One region of the Pseudoalteromonas sp. BSi20495 genome, then DNA from elsewhere that is predicted to be linked to it. Evidence: predicted binding sites of a transcription regulator. Region 1 holds the regulator's gene; each other region holds the start of a gene.
What was found. Region 1 encodes sigma-54, which starts transcription at its own class of promoters, with help from an activator protein. Its sites were predicted from a motif close to GTTGGCACGNNNNTNGNNT; they were not measured.
Positions count from the first base shown of each region.

Region 2: a site for sigma-54 is predicted at 2,739-2,757, ahead of P20495_RS20585 (BON domain-containing protein). Genes of this name have one in related genera too.
Region 3: a site for sigma-54 is predicted at 1,535-1,553, ahead of P20495_RS19375 (amidase family protein). Genes of this name have one in related genera too.
Region 4: a site for sigma-54 is predicted at 1,323-1,341, ahead of P20495_RS02565 (TorF family putative porin). Genes of this name have one in related genera too.

Region 1 covers NZ_BADY01000061.1:34,209-38,934, reverse strand. The annotation lists gene kdsC (3-deoxy-manno-octulosonate-8-phosphatase KdsC) at 1-351, shown strand, start outside; gene lptC (LPS export ABC transporter periplasmic protein LptC) at 348-902, shown strand; gene lptA (lipopolysaccharide transport periplasmic protein LptA) at 892-1,434, shown strand; gene lptB (LPS export ABC transporter ATP-binding protein) at 1,431-2,156, shown strand; gene P20495_RS11560 (RNA polymerase factor sigma-54) at 2,226-3,725, shown strand; gene hpf (ribosome hibernation promoting factor) at 3,752-4,039, shown strand; gene ptsN (PTS IIA-like nitrogen regulatory protein PtsN) at 4,044-4,496, shown strand; gene rapZ (RNase adapter RapZ) at 4,516-4,726, shown strand, end outside.
Region 2 covers NZ_BADY01000074.1:33,867-38,592, forward strand. The annotation lists gene yaaA (peroxide stress protein YaaA) at 1-266, shown strand, start outside; gene P20495_RS09785 (mechanosensitive ion channel family protein) at 387-1,343, shown strand; gene P20495_RS09780 (hypothetical protein) at 1,539-2,270, shown strand; gene P20495_RS20585 (BON domain-containing protein) at 2,345-2,665, opposite strand; gene srmB (ATP-dependent RNA helicase SrmB) at 3,100-4,326, opposite strand; gene P20495_RS09770 (tRNA1(Val) (adenine(37)-N6)-methyltransferase) at 4,402-4,726, shown strand, end outside.
Region 3 covers NZ_BADY01000002.1:36-4,761, forward strand. The annotation lists gene P20495_RS19385 (TetR/AcrR family transcriptional regulator) at 243-896, shown strand; gene P20495_RS19380 (putative 4-hydroxy-4-methyl-2-oxoglutarate aldolase) at 900-1,382, shown strand; gene P20495_RS19375 (amidase family protein) at 1,720-2,925, shown strand; gene P20495_RS19370 (gamma-glutamyltransferase family protein) at 2,922-4,523, shown strand; gene P20495_RS19365 (sulfite exporter TauE/SafE family protein) at 4,511-4,726, shown strand, end outside.
Region 4 covers NZ_BADY01000158.1:112,539-117,264, reverse strand. The annotation lists gene P20495_RS02560 (hypothetical protein) at 1-1,163, shown strand, start outside; gene P20495_RS02565 (TorF family putative porin) at 1,441-2,127, shown strand; gene P20495_RS02570 (Bor/Iss family lipoprotein) at 2,189-2,512, opposite strand; gene P20495_RS02575 (Bor family protein) at 2,509-2,820, opposite strand; gene P20495_RS02580 (M1 family aminopeptidase) at 3,081-4,726, opposite strand, start outside.

The sequences.
Region 1 (4,726 bases):
GCTGTTATTACTGGTCGCCATTCGCAGATAGTGCAACAACGTATGACCAGTTTAACAGTACAACATATTTATCAAGGTCAAGAAAACAAGCTTATTGCTTACGAAGAGCTAAAAAACAAGCTTCACCTAAGTGATGATCAAATTGCCTACATTGGTGATGATGGCCCCGATATGCCGGTAATGGAATTAGTCGGGTTTGCCGTTGCAGTTAACGATGCTCACCCACTAATCAAGCGTTTATCACATTACACGACACAGATGCTGGGTGGTTTTGGCGCAGTGAGAGAACTAACCGACTTACTTATGCTAGAGAACGACAAACCACTTACTAGCAAAGGTACTAGTTCATGAATACAGCGCGCATAATTTTAAGCGTTTTATTCATCAGCTGTATGGTTTGGCTTTGGTACCCTTATTTTACACAAACAAATATGACAGCTCAGGTTGAAGCTGAAGTTATCGCTAAGCCTGATTATATTGCTATTGAGCTAAAACAAACGGCCTATGATGAAAATGGTAAAATTAATCATAAAGTTACAGCTGCTAAAATGGAGTTATATCAACAGCTAGGCTTTACCTTTTTTGAAAAGCCCATTTTCACCTTATATAACGAAAAACAAACATGGCGAATAAATGCAGACGAAGCAACGTTATATGAAGGAAAACAATTAATTTTAGAAGGTAACGTGGTTGCCAATAATCTTACTGATAATGCAATGATAGACAAGATTAATGCGGATAATATTCAAGTAGATATAAAACTACTCACGATGCGTTCAGAGCAACCCGTTATTGTTACGGGACCCAATTTAAAGATCACCGGTAAAGGCCTTGAAGCCGATTTAAAAACTGAAGTGATAAAACTTATTAACCATACGCGAACTATATATTATGACCAATAAAATTTCAAAAATACTTATTATTCCGACACTTATACTAGCTTTCAACCTTAGCGCTGCTGAACAAGCGATTCAACCTGCAGCGAATCAAATATCAATAAGTGCCGACAAACAAGAAGGCCAATTAAAAGAAAACGTCGGAATTTTTGAAAAAAATGTTGAGATTATTCACGGCAACCGTCGTATTACAGCCGACCGTTTAGAAGTACATAAACGTGATGAATTAGGCGATAATAAACAGCTACTAATTGCAACTGGTAGCCCTGCATATTTCGAAGAAAAACAAACTGATGGCACTATAATGAGCGCCAGCGCAAACGAAGTTCGTTATGATGTAGCTAAACGATTTTTAACCCTTATTGGCGATGCACAAGTATCGCAAGCGGGTCAAAAAATAAATGCCAAGAGTATTACTTACGATATGCAACAGCAATTAATTAGCGCTGAAAAAGACGAAAACTCAACCGATCGTGTGCATACTATTTTAGTACCTATTGAGACTAAAAAAGAAAAAAACGATAAAGGTCAGCCATGAGTACATTAAAAGCAGAACTATTAGCTAAAAGTTATAAAGGCCGTGAAGTTGTAAAAAATGTAGGTTTGGAAGTAAAGGCTGGCAGCATAGTCGGGTTACTTGGCCCTAATGGTGCAGGTAAAACCACAACGTTTTATATGATTGTAGGCCTTGTACCTAGTGATAAAGGCAAGATTTCTATCGACGATAACGATATTACTCTTTTACCTATGCATAGTCGTGCTAGATTAGGCATTGGTTACTTACCCCAAGAATCATCAATTTTTAGAAAGCTTACTGTTTATCAAAATTTAATGGCTATTTTAGAAACACGTAAAGAGCTAAATAAGCAAGCAAGAGAAGACACACTTAACAATTTATTAGATGAATTTAGTATTCAGCACATTCGTGATAGCCAAGGTATGGCATTATCAGGAGGCGAGCGTCGCCGAGTTGAAATAGCGCGAGCACTAGCCGCTGATCCTAAATTTATATTGCTTGATGAGCCTTTTGCTGGTGTTGACCCTATTTCAGTGTTAGATATAAAGAAAATAATAGAACATCTTAAAAATCGTGGTATTGGTGTGTTAATTACCGACCATAATGTAAGAGAAACTCTTGATGTTTGCGAAAAAGCCTACATAGTTTCTCATGGTGAGTTAATTGCATCAGGCACTCCAGAACACGTATTAAACGATAAAACAGTACGTGATGTTTATTTAGGCGAGCAATTTAGGCTGTAACATTTACGCCATGTCTTTAAGCATCTGCTAGTATTAATTATAACAACATAAAAGGATTGTTAGAGATACATGAGGCAATCATTACAGCTGCGCATGGGCCAGCAACTTACAATGACTCCACAGCTGCAACAAGCAATTCGCCTGTTGCAACTCAGTACATTGGATCTCCAGCAAGAAATACAAGAAGCACTCGACAGCAACCCCCTATTAGAGGTTGAAGAACAAGATTACGCCGAAGATTCTGCTGGTAAAAACGAGCAAAAAGCAGATAACGACGATGTCACTGTTAGCGCAAATGCTGATGATGTTCCGAGCGAATATGAGCAAGACAGTGGTGAAGCACTTGCTAAAGATACGCTAAGTGATGAAATGGCTATGGATGTTAGTTGGGATGAATATATGAGCGCAGCCCCAGCGTCATCATCAGGACCAATGCCTGAAGATGAATCTATATACCAAGGCTCCTCGACTGAAACGCTCCACGAATACCTAATGTGGCAACTACAACTGACTCCCTTTAGTCCTACCGATGAAGCGATTGCGATTGCGATTGTTGAAGCCGTCGATGATTCGGGTATTTTAACGCTAAGCTGCGAAGAAATTTTAGAAAGTTTTAATCAAGAGAACGAAGAAGACAACGAAGTTGAACTTGACGAAATAGAAGCTGTTTTAAAACGAATTCAATTGTTTGACCCTGTTGGTATTGCAGCACGTAGTTTACAAGAATGCTTATGTATTCAGCTGAACCAATACGATAAAGAAACACCCTATATTAATGAAACAAAAATGATTTTAACCGAGCACATTGATCTATTAGCTGCTCGCGACTATCGTACATTAATGAAAAAAACAAAGCTCAAAGAAGAAGAGCTTAAAGAAATAATGACTTTAATACATACTCTTAGCCCAAAACCGGCGGATACTATAGTTAGAGAAGAATCTGAGTATGTAATTCCTGATGTATCGGTGAAAAAAATAAAAGGTCGCTGGGTTGTTGAACTAAACCCAGATAGCATGCCTAAAATCAGAGTCAACAGCCAATATGCAGCAATGTCACGCACCGTTAAATCAAGTGGTGATAGCCAGTTTATTCGCTCGCATCTACAAGAAGCTAAATGGTTTATTAAAAGTTTAGAAAGTAGAAACGATACACTATTAAAAGTAACTAATTGTATTGTTAAGCAACAACAAGGTTTTTTTGAGCATGGCCCAGAAGCCATGAAACCAATGGTTTTAAATGATGTAGCAGAAATGGTCGAAATGCACGAATCAACTATTTCACGCGTAACAACTCAAAAATATATGCATACACCTCGCGGTATTTTTGAGCTTAAATATTTTTTCTCAAGCCATGTAAGTACTGAAAATGGAGGCGAATGCTCATCAACAGCAATACGCGCTCTCATTAAAAAATTAATCGCAGCAGAAAACTCAGCAAAACCATTGAGTGATAGTAAAATTGCAGATATATTAGCTGAGCAAGGAATAAAAGTAGCGAGACGTACAATCGCAAAGTATCGCGAATCTCTAGCTATTCCACCGTCAAATCAGCGAAAAAGTTTGATTTAAGACGCTAAACAAAGAGGGTAATGCTTATGCAACTAAACTTAACTGGTCGTCACGTAGAAGTAACTGATTCATTAAGAGATTATGTAAATACCAAATTTGCGAAGCTAGAAAGACACTCAGATCATATTAATAATGTTCATGTCATTCTTGATATAGAAAAATTAAACCAAAAAGCTGAGGCAACGATTCATGTAAGTGGAGCTGAGTTATTTGCCTCTACTGAACATCAAGATATGTACGCCGCCATTGACTCGCTGATTGACAAGCTCGATCGCCAAGTTATTAAACACAAAGAGAAGCTTGCTCGACACTAATATTATGAAATTAAGTTCACTTATATGCCAGGACTGCAGCAGAGCTGCGGTCCTTTTTAATAGTAAAAAAAGAATTTTAGAGTTCATCAGTCAACTTGCTCATGACAAGCTCCCATATCTTTCTCAACAAGATATTCTCAGCGCCTTAATGAATAGAGAAAAACTGGGAAGCACTGGTATAGGAAGAGGCATTGCAATCCCTCATGGGCGAATGAGCGGCGCAGAAGAGCCCTTAGCACTCGTATTAGTAAGCGAAACACCTATTAATTTTGATGCAATAGATAATCGCCCTGTTGATATATTTGTTGCTCTCATCGTACCTGATGGCGATAACCAGCAGCACTTAAAGACGCTCGCAACGATAGCTGATAAACTAAATAATAAAGATTTTTGTAAACAGTTACGCAGCGCAAAATCAGATACTGAACTGTATCAAGTTATTGTAGAACAATCGTAATTAACATAATGGGTGATAAATGGAATTAATTATCATAAGTGGCCGTTCCGGTTCTGGAAAATCGGTTGCTTTACGCGTAGTTGAAGATTTAGGTTATTATTGCGTAGATAATATTCCAATTAATCTGCTACCTTCTTTAGTGAGAAGTGTATCTGATAACTACGACAAAATTGCAGTTAGTATTGATGTCCGTAATTTACCAAAAGAGCAAGATGAATTTAACGATATCC
Region 2 (4,726 bases), on a different contig from region 1:
CAAACGAATATTTTAAAGCGGTAGATAAAAAAGCATTAAATGCACAAATTATTACCCCACACTTTAAAGACTGTAAAAACGGTCAATACAAGGTAATTAGCTTTTACGCTAAAAAAGCACGCGGCATGATGGCGCGCTACATTATCGAAAATAAAGTAACGCAATTAAGCCAACTTAAAGAGTTTACTGTAGCGGGTTATTACTTTAGCCCTGAGGCAACGGTTAAAGAGCTTGAGCCGGTATTTATGCGCGACGAACAAAATTAGGTCATAAGCTTAAATAAACAATTGAAAAGCCATGCATTGCATGGCTTTTTTGATGTTGGCGTTATATTTGCAACCTCATCTAATATTAATGAGAACACTAACTAAATAGGTGCAAATAAAATGATCAGCATTCCGTCAGTTGGCGAAGCCGAAAAACTAATAGAAGAAAAGCTCGGAGGGTGGTTTGATGTTGTAATAAGCCATATTCCTAATTTTATAGTGGCAATTGTTATTGCTATTGTTTTTTCAATTTTGGCGCGCTTTGCTGGCAAACTGGTGAAAAACGTACTGCGCCGCTCTCTCGACTCAACACAAATTGCCGATTTAATGGCATCAATTTTTAAAGTTATTGTGTTGTGCATAGGTTTATTTATAGCGCTCGATTTTGTTGGCCTAAAAGGCACCGTTACTTCGCTACTTGCTGGTGCGGGTATTGTGGGTTTGGCCATTGGTTTTGCGTTTCAAGACATGACCGAAAACCTAATTGCAGGTATAGCAATGGGTGTACGCAAGCCATTTAAAACAGGTGATGTAATAGAAACCGATGATGTGTTTGGTTCAATACATTCAATAAACTTACGTAACACGCTAATAGAGAGCTTTTACGGGCAACTAATACTTGTACCAAACAAAGTCTTATTTAGAAATGTACTCAAAAATTACACCACGCTAGGTATAAGACGTATAGAAGTACCCGTAGGTATTTCGTATGGCGACGACATAGAAAAAGCATCTCAAGTTATTACCGATAAAATAAATGAATTTAACTTTGTAATACGTAAAGACGAAACCGCCGTATACGCTGAAGGTTTTGGCGACAGCAGCATTAACTTACTGGTATGGTTTTGGATTAAATACCCAGGCGAGCCTGACTTTATGACGGTACGCCACAAAGGGGTTGTTGCCGTTAAGCAGGCACTCGACGAAGCTGATATTAGTATTCCTTTCCCAATTCGTACGCTCGACTTTGGCATTAAGGGCGGTGAGAAACTCGATGCCATGATAAGCGATAAAATAAGCCCGCAGTCATCAACTAAAAAGAGTAGCAACGGTGCTGACTCTAGCCAAAGTGAGTAATTTAGTTAAAACACATTAGCCAAAAGCATTGGGAAATAGTTACTTACCAACAGCGCATTTTTACAGAGTAAAATTGCGCTTTTTAGTACATGCTTTTAATAATTATTAAGCCTGAACAGGGTAAGCCAAATTTAATCGGTTTTTGTTTATTATGATAACCGTGTTATTTGCCATAACTGATAATGTGATTACAATATGACCATTATTAATTTAAATAGTTTATCAATGCGTAAAGTAGCATTACTACAGTTCATAACCCTTACTTTATTAAGCTTCATGCTTGGGTGTACATCAATAAGTAATAAGCAGAGTACGAGTGAAAAACATAATTTTAAGTATGGTTTGAGCTATAAATTAAATGTAGATGACAATACTGCTGAAATACTTTTTCTTAATAAGAATGATACCCCTATAAACGCACTTACCCTACCAAATAAAACGGTATACATTGTAAAAGAGCAGTTACGAGAATTTTGCAGATCGGATGGTATTTTATGCGCTAGAGAAAAGTCTGAAAGTAACTTTGTTAGTTGGTCTCCCGATGGTGAGTTTTTAGCCGTTTTTGCAGGTGACACTGAGGGTTTTTGGTTTTTACCAACAATTGAAATAACCAAGTCTGCATTTAATGAAAGTCATATACTCAAGGTTGGACTTCATCAAACAACTAACCAGTTTAATATCGGTTTGTTTCATCAAACCGGTGGATGGTTGAATAACGAACAATATATTTTTTCAGCTGGTTTGAGTGGCAATAATTTTATTTATAAGTTCAACACAAAAACAAAGGAGCTTAAGGGTTTTCCTTTTGAGCTAAATGAAGATTCTACAGTGAGCAATTTCGAAGAAGTATTTGTTGATAGTTATTCTTCGCAAAAAAGTAGTTTTAAAATAAGTGATGTGACTAAACAATTAGAAATATTAAAATAAAAAAGCGCAGCTTGTGTTGGAGTAACAAGCCGCGCTTACGAATTAGTTATATAAATAGGTTTATGTGGTACGTATTAAATAACGCTAATTTTATTACGAATGATTTTAACCCCATCCATATTTTCTAAAAATTTTTGAGCTAATGCGCGCTGAAAACCAGTTTGTGCTTCACCGTATAAATCTACTTCACCATTTTTTACCTGCACACGAATATCACTTAACGCTAGATTAGGGTTAGTTCGCAGGGTGTTGGTGATAGTTTGTTGTAGGTTAGGTTGAGTGGCTACACTGCTTACTACTGCCATGTTGGTTGCTGCACTTACCTTTGTAGCGCAAGCTAATAAAAATAAACAACAAAATGATACTAAAGCGATAGTTAACTTGAAGCGGTTCATAACTTAATCCTTACATTACGGTGAATAGTGCAGCCACAAAATGGAAATTCCATCGGCTAGGTTATCTTTGTAATTACAATTTCGGTGCCAATATTAACACTATGAAATATAAGGTAATTTTATTAAGTGGGAATTCAGGTGGGCAAAAATTACATTTAAATGGGTATGAGTTACATGCTTGGGTTACATATGTAATACCAATTCGCTTAATTAAGTGATTTATTTTGAGGTAAGAAAATCGTGTCGATAACAAGGCAAAAATTTCGTTATTTAGTTGTTCTATATTAGAATTTTTTAACGCAGTTAGCGTCAGATTTAATCCTTAAAATTGATTAAGTATTATTGCGGATTGGTATAATGGTACAAACACCAGAGCCTGTAAGGCTTGCATTAAAAAGCCGGCAAAAGCCGGCTTAGTATAAAAATGTTTTAGGTTACTTCTTCTTTTTAACCTTGGCCTTTTTCTTGGCTTTCATTTTTACTGGATCTTTACGCTTTTTAGCCGGTGGCTTAGCTTCTTTATGCTGTGGCTCAACACCTCTAATTACACGGCGTTTTAACTTTTGCTCAACGTAGCGCTCTACTTTATATAAAATGCCAATGTCATGTGCTTCAACTAACGATATTGCTATGCCTTTTTTACCAGCACGGCCAGTACGACCAATACGGTGTACATATACGTCGGCAGTGCGCGGCATATCAAAGTTAATAACGTGACTGATGTCAGATACGTCAATACCACGTGCAGCTACGTCGGTAGCAACTAATATGCTTGTTTTACCACTGTGGAAGTTTTCCATGGCTTTCATACGTTTGTCTTGTGGCATTTCGCCGCGTAACCACGCTGCTTTTACATCATTAGTTGTAAGTTCACCAATCAATGTTTCTAAGCGTTCGCGAGTTTTAACAAACACAATTGCTTTAGTCACGTCAGGATTTTTTAGCGTGTTAACTAACAATTCAAGCTTATGATGATAATCGTCGGCTAAATGTACCCACTGATGAATTTTTGCTTTTTCTTTACGTGACGATTCGGCTTCTAATAGAGCTGGGTCGTTTAATGTTTTTTCAGCAAACCTTTCTACGCTGTCACCTTCAAGTGTTGCTGAGAATAAAAAACATTGGCGACGATTTTTAGCTTCGTCACAAATACGGCTCATTTCTTTTTTGAAACCCATATCTAACATGCGATCTGCTTCATCAATAATAAGCATTTCTACGTGTTCAGCATGAAAGTTTTCGGTTTCTAGGTATTCCATTAATCGACCTGGTGTGGCGATTAAAATATCGTTATTTTTTTCAAAAATTTCTTTATGCGTACCGTAGTTAATACCGCCCGTTACTACACCAATTTTTAGGTGTGTGCGTTTAGCTAGTAGTTCACATTGTTCATGAATTTGATAAGCCAACTCACGAGTCGGGGTCATAACGAGGACGCGCGCAAAACCAGGGTCACGACGTGGGAAATCCAGTAAGTACTGAATAGCCGGAATTAAAAATGCCGCTGTTTTACCTGTACCAGTAGGCGCAGATGCTAAAATATCGCGCCCCTGTAGTGCTTCAGGAATAGCTTGTTGTTGAATGCTGGTTGGCGTCTCGTAGCCCATTTTATTAATGGCATCGAGTAGCTTGTTATCAAGATCAAATTCAGAAAATTGCATAGAGTGTCTAAAATAAGGGACAATTACCCTGATTATACGCGCTATGCTGCGCTTGGTGAATGAAAAGGTGAAAAAATGTCTGGTTTTGTATTTAAACAATTTAAAGTTGAACACGACCACTGTGCAATGAAAGTTTCTACCGATGGCATTTTGCTTGGTGCATGGGCTAATTTAAGCGGTGCAAGGTCGCTACTTGATATAGGCACAGGTACCGGCTTATTAGCGTTAATGTGTAAGCAACGTGGTCATGAGCTTGATATAACTGCGGTAGAAATTGACGAAAGCGCCCATAACCAAGCATTAAAAAATATAGCTAATAGCCCGTGGCCAACAATAAGTATTAAGCACCAAACTATTCAAAGCTTTAGTAGTGAAATTAAATTTGACGTGGTTATCTCTA
Region 3 (4,726 bases), on a different contig from region 1:
GTTCTTCCTAGGGGCTACTTACTCTTTGTTGCTCGGTTTTTACTTAGCCCACTAGGTTACAAATCTCGCGCCGCGATTAAATAGCCCCTAGTTTGAACAAATTTTAATCCGCAAAGATCAACAGACCCTAAAGTTTATAGCTTAAACCTCTCGCCTGTTTTTAATATTTACCTTTTTTAGTAATTGACCTTTTGGTCAGTAAAGCTACAATCAATCAATACGTTAAACACGCAAACTCTATAATGACCACACAAATAAAGCCAAATAAAAAAGAAGTGACACGCGAGAAAAACCAAAAACTAATTTTAGATGCCGCCGAGCAATTGTTTTCGCAATTAGGTTACGACGGAGCAAGTATGAGCATGGTTGCTAAAGAAGCGCAGGTGCCAAAAGCTAATATTTTGTATTACTTTAAAAGTAAGGATGGTCTGTACGAGTCTGTGATCGACCGCATAATAGCTAATTGGAACTTAGGGCTTGATAACGTCACAATTAACGACGATCCAGCTACCGTGCTTTATAACTATATTAAAAGCAAAGTAATACTCGCCGTAAATCAGCCAATGCAATCTCGCTTATTTGCCAGTGAAATACTGCGCGGTGCACCTTATTTGCAAAACTACTTTAGAACCAATACCCGCCCTTGGGTTAAACAAAAGGTTGATGTACTTCAAGCATGGATGGACGCAGATAAAATGGATAAGGTTGACCCCTACCATTTGCTCTTTACTATTTGGTCTACCACGCAATATTACGCCGACTTTCAGGCTGAGGTTTTACTCGTAATGAACAAATTAGAGTACGACGAAACCGATGTGGCACAAATTACGCAATCAATTGCCCACATAATTTTAAAAGGTATTGGTCTTAAAATACCTGAGCAAAGTGAGACTTAACCCATGACATCCTTTACTACACCCGATTTGTTTGACGATCATCGCGATAACGTGCAAGTAGCAGACAGCGGCCTTTATCACTTTGGTAAAAAAACCACGTTTTATGGCAAAGTAGTTACCGTTACCTGCCCAGAAGACAACTCTTTTGCCGCCGATATATTGCATGAAAATGGTGAAGGTAAAGTATTAGTTATAAACGGGTTTGCGAGCAAACGCTTTGCGTTTATAGGCGATATTATGGCTGAGCGTGCCCTAAATAATGGCTGGGAAGGCGTAATAATAAATGGCTGTTGCCGAGATATTGAAATACTTGCCACGATTAACTTACCTGTAATGGCGCTAGGCTCTACACCGCGTAGTACCTTAAAGCGCGGCTTTGGTGATAAAAACCAAGCTGTTACCATACTTAGCACCACTATTGAACCTAACGATTGGGTTTACGCCGATATTAACGGTTTAATCATCAGTAAAACGCCCCTTATTTAGCACTCAAAACCATATAAATAAAGACCAACTTGGTGCATCTGCGCACCAAATTGGTTTGTTTTAGCTCATTTTAATCTCACTATTTCTATAGCCCACATTTACAAATCTCATATAACCCAACAAAACCTGACCAGTTGGACAGGATTTTAATTAATGGCATTCCTCTTGCTTAGGTTTTAAACAATATAATAAGCTAACCGATTAAAAAGCGGATCAGGCTCTGTAAAATAAAAACAAGATGTTACGCAGTGAGCTGAAAAATAATAAAAATTAATCCGTCTTTTTAATCACTCTAAATCTGAACTGCTTGGTCAGATTTTTTATAACGAGTGGTGATATGAGTACCAAAAATAATAATACGACCGGTATTTTTTGTGACCATGGTCCTACCCTGTGGCAAACAAACCAATCTGGTCTACTTGCAAACAATCGCTTAGCTGTAAAAGATGTATTTGCAGTAAAGGGCGAGCGTAACAGCGCAGGCAACCCACACTGGTTTAAAACAGCTAAACCGGCTCAAAATACGGCAAGCTCGGTTAATAAGCTCATGACCGTTGGTTGTAACTTTATAGGCTTTACCCATACTGATGAACTGGCTTATAGCTTAGAGGGTAATAATATACATTATGGCGCTGCGCAAAATCCTAAATTAAAAGGGCATGCTTGCGGTGGTTCGAGTATGGGGTCTGCGGCTGCAGTTGCTGCAAACTTAGCTGATATTGGCTTAGGCACCGACACTGGCGGCTCAATTAGAATACCCGCCAGCTATTGTGGTTTATATGGCATAAGGCCAAGCCATAACGTGATTGAAAAAGACGGCCTAATACCGTTGGCTCCCCCTTTTGATACCATAGGTTGGCTTACCCAAAGCGCCGAGCTATTAAGCGATGTAGGTAATGTACTGCTACCAAATCAAGCTATTAATAACGTTGATACCTTAGTTATTTGTGAGCCGTTATTTGAACTCGTTGACCCTGTTTTACAAGTCCCACTTAAACAATTGCTTGAAAAAATCAAGCCTAATTTTAAGCACCATAAAGAATTTGAACTACCTAACAGCAGCTTATTAAGCGAACTGGCGGATAGTTTTAGAGTACTGCAAGGGCGAGCAATCGCAAAAACGCATAAAGATTGGCTTCAATTGCCGGGGCAACTTCCCCAGTTTGCTCCAGCAATTGCGGCACGTTTTAATATGGCGCTTGCCCTAACTGATCAAGAAGAACAAGAAGCACTAAAAGTACAAACCCAATGGCAAACACTAATAGCTAAAAACCTAAATACAAACAGCTGTTTATTTTTGCCAACCACACCTACAACCGCACCTAAATTAGGCGCCGACACAAGCGCCTTACGCATGCAAATTATTACGCTTTCTGCAATTGCAGGGCTTAGTGGCTCAGCGCAAGTGCATTTACCGCTGGCTGATTTAGCAAATGATCATCCGTATGGTTTTTCATTAATGATGAGCCACGGTAACGATAAAAGCCTACTTGCTTGCGTTAAGCACCTAGCTGCACACTTTAAACAAGGCACAACGGCATGACCACACACAACATTGCATTTACCGCGTCTCATTTTTCGGCCACTGAGGCGGGTATAAATATACTAAAACAAGGCGGTACAGCTACCGAGGCTATGGTAGCGGCTGCCGCTGCGATTAGCGTCGTATATCCACATATGAACTCAATTGGTGGCGACAGCTTTTGGCTTATCGATAACCCAAATCAAAAAACGCCCACAGCTATTGACGCCTGCGGCCGCGCAGCAACTAATACAACGGCATATAACACGCTCACGCAAATACCAGAGCGCGGCGGATTAAGTGCACTTACTCAAGCGGGCACAATACGCGGCTGGCAAAAAGCGCTTGAACTAGATGAGCATGCAGCACTACCACTGTCAAAAATTTTAGCACCTGCTATTGAACTTGCGCGCGAGGGTTTTACCGTTACAAAAAGCTTGCAAGCAGGCTGCGAAAAGCTAGCCGCTGCTAACAATACCAATGAGGCGTTTAAAAACCTCTACATACCGAATGGCAAGCCCTTACAAGCAGGTCAACATTTTAAAAACCCTAAACTTGCAGCAACGTTTGAATACCTAGCAAAGTATGGTTTAAACGCATTTTATGAAGGCGCACTTGCCAACTCATTTGCCGCCGACTTAGCAAAAGCAGGCAGCTCAATCACCGCAGGTGACATTGCAAATACTAAAGCCGAGGTCGTTACTGCGCTAAATGCAAACCTCAGTGGTATTAATTGCTACAACTTACCCGCGCCAACACAAGGCGTGCATTCACTACAAATAATTGGTGCCGTAAATAAGTTAAAGCATTTAGCTAAAACCGATGCCGACTGGACACATTTAATTGTTGAGGCAACTAAGCAAAGCTTTACCCATCGCCCTACCCTTTGGGCTGACCCTGATGTGTTAGGGGGCGATTATAAAAACGCACTAACCGATAATCGCCTAAGCGAACTTGCTAACAATATTGATATGGCCAAAGCCAAAAAATGGCTATTTAACGCAGAGCCTGGCGATACAGTGTGGATGGCTGCAAGAGATAAAAACGGGCAATTAGTCAGCTTTATTCAAAGTATTTACTGGGAATTTGGCAGCGGCATATTAATGAGCGAAGGCGGCTTTGTGTGGAATAACCGAGGTTTAAGCTTTAGTTTAAACAATGAAGATATTGATGCGAGTAACAATACCAACGCCATTGCGCCAAATAAAAAGCCGGCTCATACGCTTAACCCTGCAATGGCAAAATTTAACGATGGTCGTCGACTTGCTTACGGAACAATGGGCGGAGAAGGGCAGCCACAAACCCAAGCCGCTGTTTTTGCAGGCTACGCATGGCGAAATAAATCAATAAAACAAGCGATTAGCGACCCTCGTTGGTTACTTGGACGTACATGGGGCGATACAAGTACAAATTTAAAAATTGAAAAAGAGTTAGTTTTTCATATAGAACATGAATTAAATCAACGTGACCACGATTGGGTAAGCGTTGATAATAATAACGAAATGATGGGGCACGCTGGGGCGATTTTAGATACACCTACAAGCCTTGAAGCTGCAACAGATCCTCGTTCAGATGGACGTGCAACAGTAACTACAGCAGGAACACAATGTCAGAAATAATAAACCAATGGCCAATAGTAGCGGCCTTAATAGCAACCGGTATTTTTGCCGGAATTTTAGCAGGACTTTTTGGTGTAGGCGGCGGTATTGTTATCGTCCCTGTGCTGTATTTTTTACTGCAAGGTTTTGGCGTAAGCCCAGAGTCGGCAATGATGATAGCCACCGCTACATCACTTGCAACCATAGTACCTACTTCGCTTTCA
Region 4 (4,726 bases), on a different contig from region 1:
TGAAAAAACTGCTAATTTCACCGTCAAAAATGACGCTAGGCGAACAAGAAAATCAAATCTATCAGAACATTCTGAAGCAATCTTCAGAGTTAAGCCTTAACCTTATGGCCGTGAAAGTAGAAAACCACCCTGATGATTTTTTACCTTGGTGTTACGAACTATTAAATGCAAGTAGAGATCGTATGAACTACGATTTACTAGAGCCGCAACAATTACCTATACTTAAGAAGCTACACGATCAGCTTATTTCAGCTATCAGCTTTTTACAGGTTAAAACTTTACGTATTGCTCCGTGGCCTGTTGTAAGTGTATTTGTAGAACAACACAAAGACGTTATTGCTCTTGATGAACAGCTTCGCTTAGTAGACTACATTAAAAGCATTCGTGAACAATCTCTTAAAGATATGATTCCTGAAGATTTACTTGCGTTTAGCGGTAAGCATATGGCGTCACTTGATCCAAGCACATACAACTTTGATGTTGAATGGTTTGCCTCAACTAAGAGTGCAAAAAGCTTTCATCAAATGCTTAGCGATTTACCAGGTGATTTTGATGCAGCTCTAGCAAACATCCCACTTGAAGGTGATATAACTCAATACGAATACCAGCAATTTGTTGCTGCTTACTCAAAAGTGTTTACCGACAACAATGAAAAACCAACGCTAGCCCCTGCAACTCGCTTGCTAGCAATGCGCCGCCCTGATTTATTTACTCCGATTACAAATAATCGATTAGATGCATTATGTGGCGCTCTTGGAGTTCCAAAACTTAAAAATAGTGATTTTGAGCGTTACTGGCAAGATATCGTTAAAGGTATTCAAGCTATGTCGTGGTATAAAATGGCTAATGCAAGTAACGAACTAGAGGAACAGTTAGTTTCTATTAAAGCACTGATCCCATGTTTCTTTTATTATGCAGACACTAAAACACCTGACAGTTCAAACTACATCAAGTTACTTAGCAAGCCTAAGCGTAGTACAACAACGACAGGTAAAACTCAACGTAGAGGCAAAGAGTCTGCAGAAATTTTAGTAGACCGTGCTCTTGCTGCTGACGATATTCCTGAGCATATTCGCAGCAAACGAGACTCGATCATTAATGAAGTACAAAAAGGTCGAGGCGTTAACGAAACAATTAGTCTAATGCGTACTATTTTCGGCTAAATAAATCTAACCTAGCTGTACTTTAATGGTGCGGCTAGGTTAATTTATGCACCAGCAGCGTGCGAACACTTATTAAAATCACCTCAATAAAAAACACTACTCCTTTGTAAGTCATTATTTTTAAAATATAAAAATACATTTTAAAATAAATAAAACCAAGCTGGCACACACAGTGCACTATCTCCCCAGTTAAACAATAAAAATGCATCCAGTTAAAAGGTTAAAGCAATACATAATAAAACCTTGGCATGCAAAAATCATATAACGGGAAATGGACATGCTCAAACTAAAAAAAACAATTGCGATTAGCACCATCGCATTAATGGCTGCAACATCGGTAGTCTCAACATCGGTTCAAGCTGAAGTAACAGCAAATGCGGCAGCAACATCAAATTACTTATGGCGCGGCCAAGAGCAAACGGGGGGTGATGCGGCAATATCCGGTGGTATTGACTACGCTAATGAGTCTGGTTTTTATGCCGGCACTTGGGCTTCAAATGCATCTTGGGCTGACGAAATGACCTACGAGCTTGACTTATACGCAGGTTTTGGTGGCGACATTAACGAAATTGTTAGTTACGATGTTGGTTATATTTATTACGCTTACCCAGACGCAGCTTCTGGAGCTGACGCAGATTTCTCTGAAATTTACGGTAGTATTAGTGTTGAAGGCTTCACGTTTGGCGCTTCTGTACTTGCAACATCAGCTGCAAGTGGTGACGGTACAGACTTTGGCGACTCACTTTACCTAACTGCTGATTATGGCTTTGCTGTCGGTAGTAACGGTACTGAAATGGCACTACATTTAGGTCATTACTCTGGTGATTTTATTGGTGACGACAATATCTTAGATTACGGTATATCTATTTCAAAAGACGGTTTTACTTTTGGTTTGTCTGATACAGATATAGATGATTCAGATATTAAAGCCTACGTAGCTTACTCTGTAGACTTTAACTTATAAAAAAGAATGTGTTACTTGCTGCAACACGAAGGGCCTTTTGGCCCTTTTCTCGTTTATAATATTACTTGAATGGCACCTTAGTACAACTCACTTCAACTGTTTTAGGGTACCAAGCCGGAGCAATTTGATTAACAGCCACCTCTGCCAAACCATTAGTAAACGATTTATACGTATGGACACTTTGCCATTCACCTTGTGGGCAATGAGTACTTAAATCTAACGGCTTAGATCCTTCATATAATGCAAGAGCAAAATTATGATGCCATTGTGAACTCTCTTGAGTTTTATTGCTCACGTTGTCTTGTACACCATTATCAAAGTAAATGTTCGTACATCCCGTTAATATAATCAGCATACAACTTGTTATAAGTAACTTAATACTCATAATGCCTCTCCTACTATTTCATCTTCGCACCATACTTTAATAGTGTGAGGTGCATATATACCAAGTGTAATTAAACTAAGTGCTCCATCACTAAACGTTTGTTGTGACTGCATTTGAGTTACTGATTTATCTACACATACTTTTTTCACATCAACGCGCTCTTCTCCAACTAATCCCCATAAAAAGAACGGTCGACTATCTTCATAACTCGCTTTGCTTGTTATTTTGGCTGCTTGCTGTGGCTGAATTGTCACCGCAGAGCAAGCGGTTAAACTTAGTATTAAAACGCTTATCATTAGCTGCTTCATTCTTATCCCTTGTTGTTTACTCTTAATGACAGCAGTGTACAAAAAAACTAAAGTTAAGTTAGTAAGAAGGTGTGGGGAAAATGTAGCGGTTTATACAAAAATTTATACAATTTTCTACAAAGTTTAGGATGAGGGCTACTTACTAAATGAGTTTAGATATAGTAAAAATAACTTTACTGTTAGCTATCAATAACCTCTTTCAATAGCTATAAAAATGCCAGTCAGTAAAACAACTGGCATTTTTATACTGCACTTAAAAGCTACAGTGCTTTAATATTATCGCCACTTTTCTTGTCAATTAACTTAATAAAAGGATCCACACCTGCAAATTTAGGTAATTCAGTTACCTTTAGTATAATGGTATTTACACCCGTTTTTATCTCGTGCTTTTGCATATAGATCACAGCACTTTCACTATGTATCTCATTCGGATCTGCGCTGAATAAAGCAACATCTATCATTTGCGCTAGCGGTACATCTTCTTCACTACCTTCGCCATCGGCATGTTTTTTCGCTGCAGCAATAGTCAATGTAATGATATGTTCCCCATCAGCAGATTCAGCCTCTTGCACATCAACATCACTGATTTTTAAATCATATAACGTAATGGCATTAAATTGATCTTCAATGAATGCTTGTTCTTGCTCACTCGCTCCTCGCTTTAGATAGGCAATAAAGTCTAACGTGGTTGGGTAAAACTCTTGCGCATATTGGTAATCTCGCAAAAACGCTCGCAAAGCGGCATTTACGCGCTGCTCACCTAACAAATCATGTATGGCCATCATTACCACGGCACCTTTGTTATAGTGGATATACTGCTGCCCTGCGGCGCGTGCAAGTGTACGTTCCTCATAAAGCTCTGTCGTGCGTCCTAATAAGTAACGATCAAGTTCATACTTTAAGAATTTACGAAGGTTGTTTTCACCATACTTTTCTTTCATCACCATGATAGCTGCATATTGCGATAGCATTTCAGATAAAATATTAGAGCCTTCGACATTCGCGCCAATCACTTGGTGCGCCCACCACTGGTGCGCCAATTCATGCGATGTTACATAGTAAGGAAAATTAATATTATCTGGGTCACGTGTATCTGTAATAAACCCCATATTTTCAGAATACGGTACTGTATTAGCAAAACTTTGCGCAAAACTACGATAGCGAGGAAACTCAATAATACGCATTTGCTTATGCTGATAAGGACCAAACTCTTTAGAGAAGTAATCTAAAGAATCTTTAGTCGACTGAATCATTGCATCTACATTCCAAGCATGATCTTTATGATGGTACACTTCAATGTTTACGCCATGATGCTGCTCTTTTTTCACCTCAAGTTCCATTGAGAGTAAAGTGTAAAAGTGCAACATAGGTGCATCCATTTCGTATACAAACGTGGTTCGGCCATTTTTAGTACTTTGTGATTGCAAGTAACCTGGAACCATCGCAATTTGCGACTCATCAGTGGAAATTGTGGCAGCAAAACTTACATAGTTATCTGCAAACAAAGGTTGATTATGATACTGCGTTTCTTCAATTTTATTGCCGCGTTTTAACTCTGGCAAACCCCTTTGACGACGCTCACTTTTATCTTGTATTTGCTTACCAAAGGAATAACCAAAACTCGGGAACAGTGCCGTGTTGTCAATAAAAGTACCGTTATACACAAGTCGCTCATCGCTTCCTCTATCTTCAAACCCTTCGGTATAACGCTCTACACTCATTGTAATTTCGCGGCTTTCGTTTGGTTGCATGGGTTTAGTAAAATCTAACCAAGCATGACGATACTGCTCGTTTAACTCCCCAAGTTGCGCGCCATCCACCTCAACACTCCATTTATGAGTATTATCAGGCTTATTTACTAATATTCGCGTAATCGGTTGTTGCGATTTATTCTCTATCTGCATTA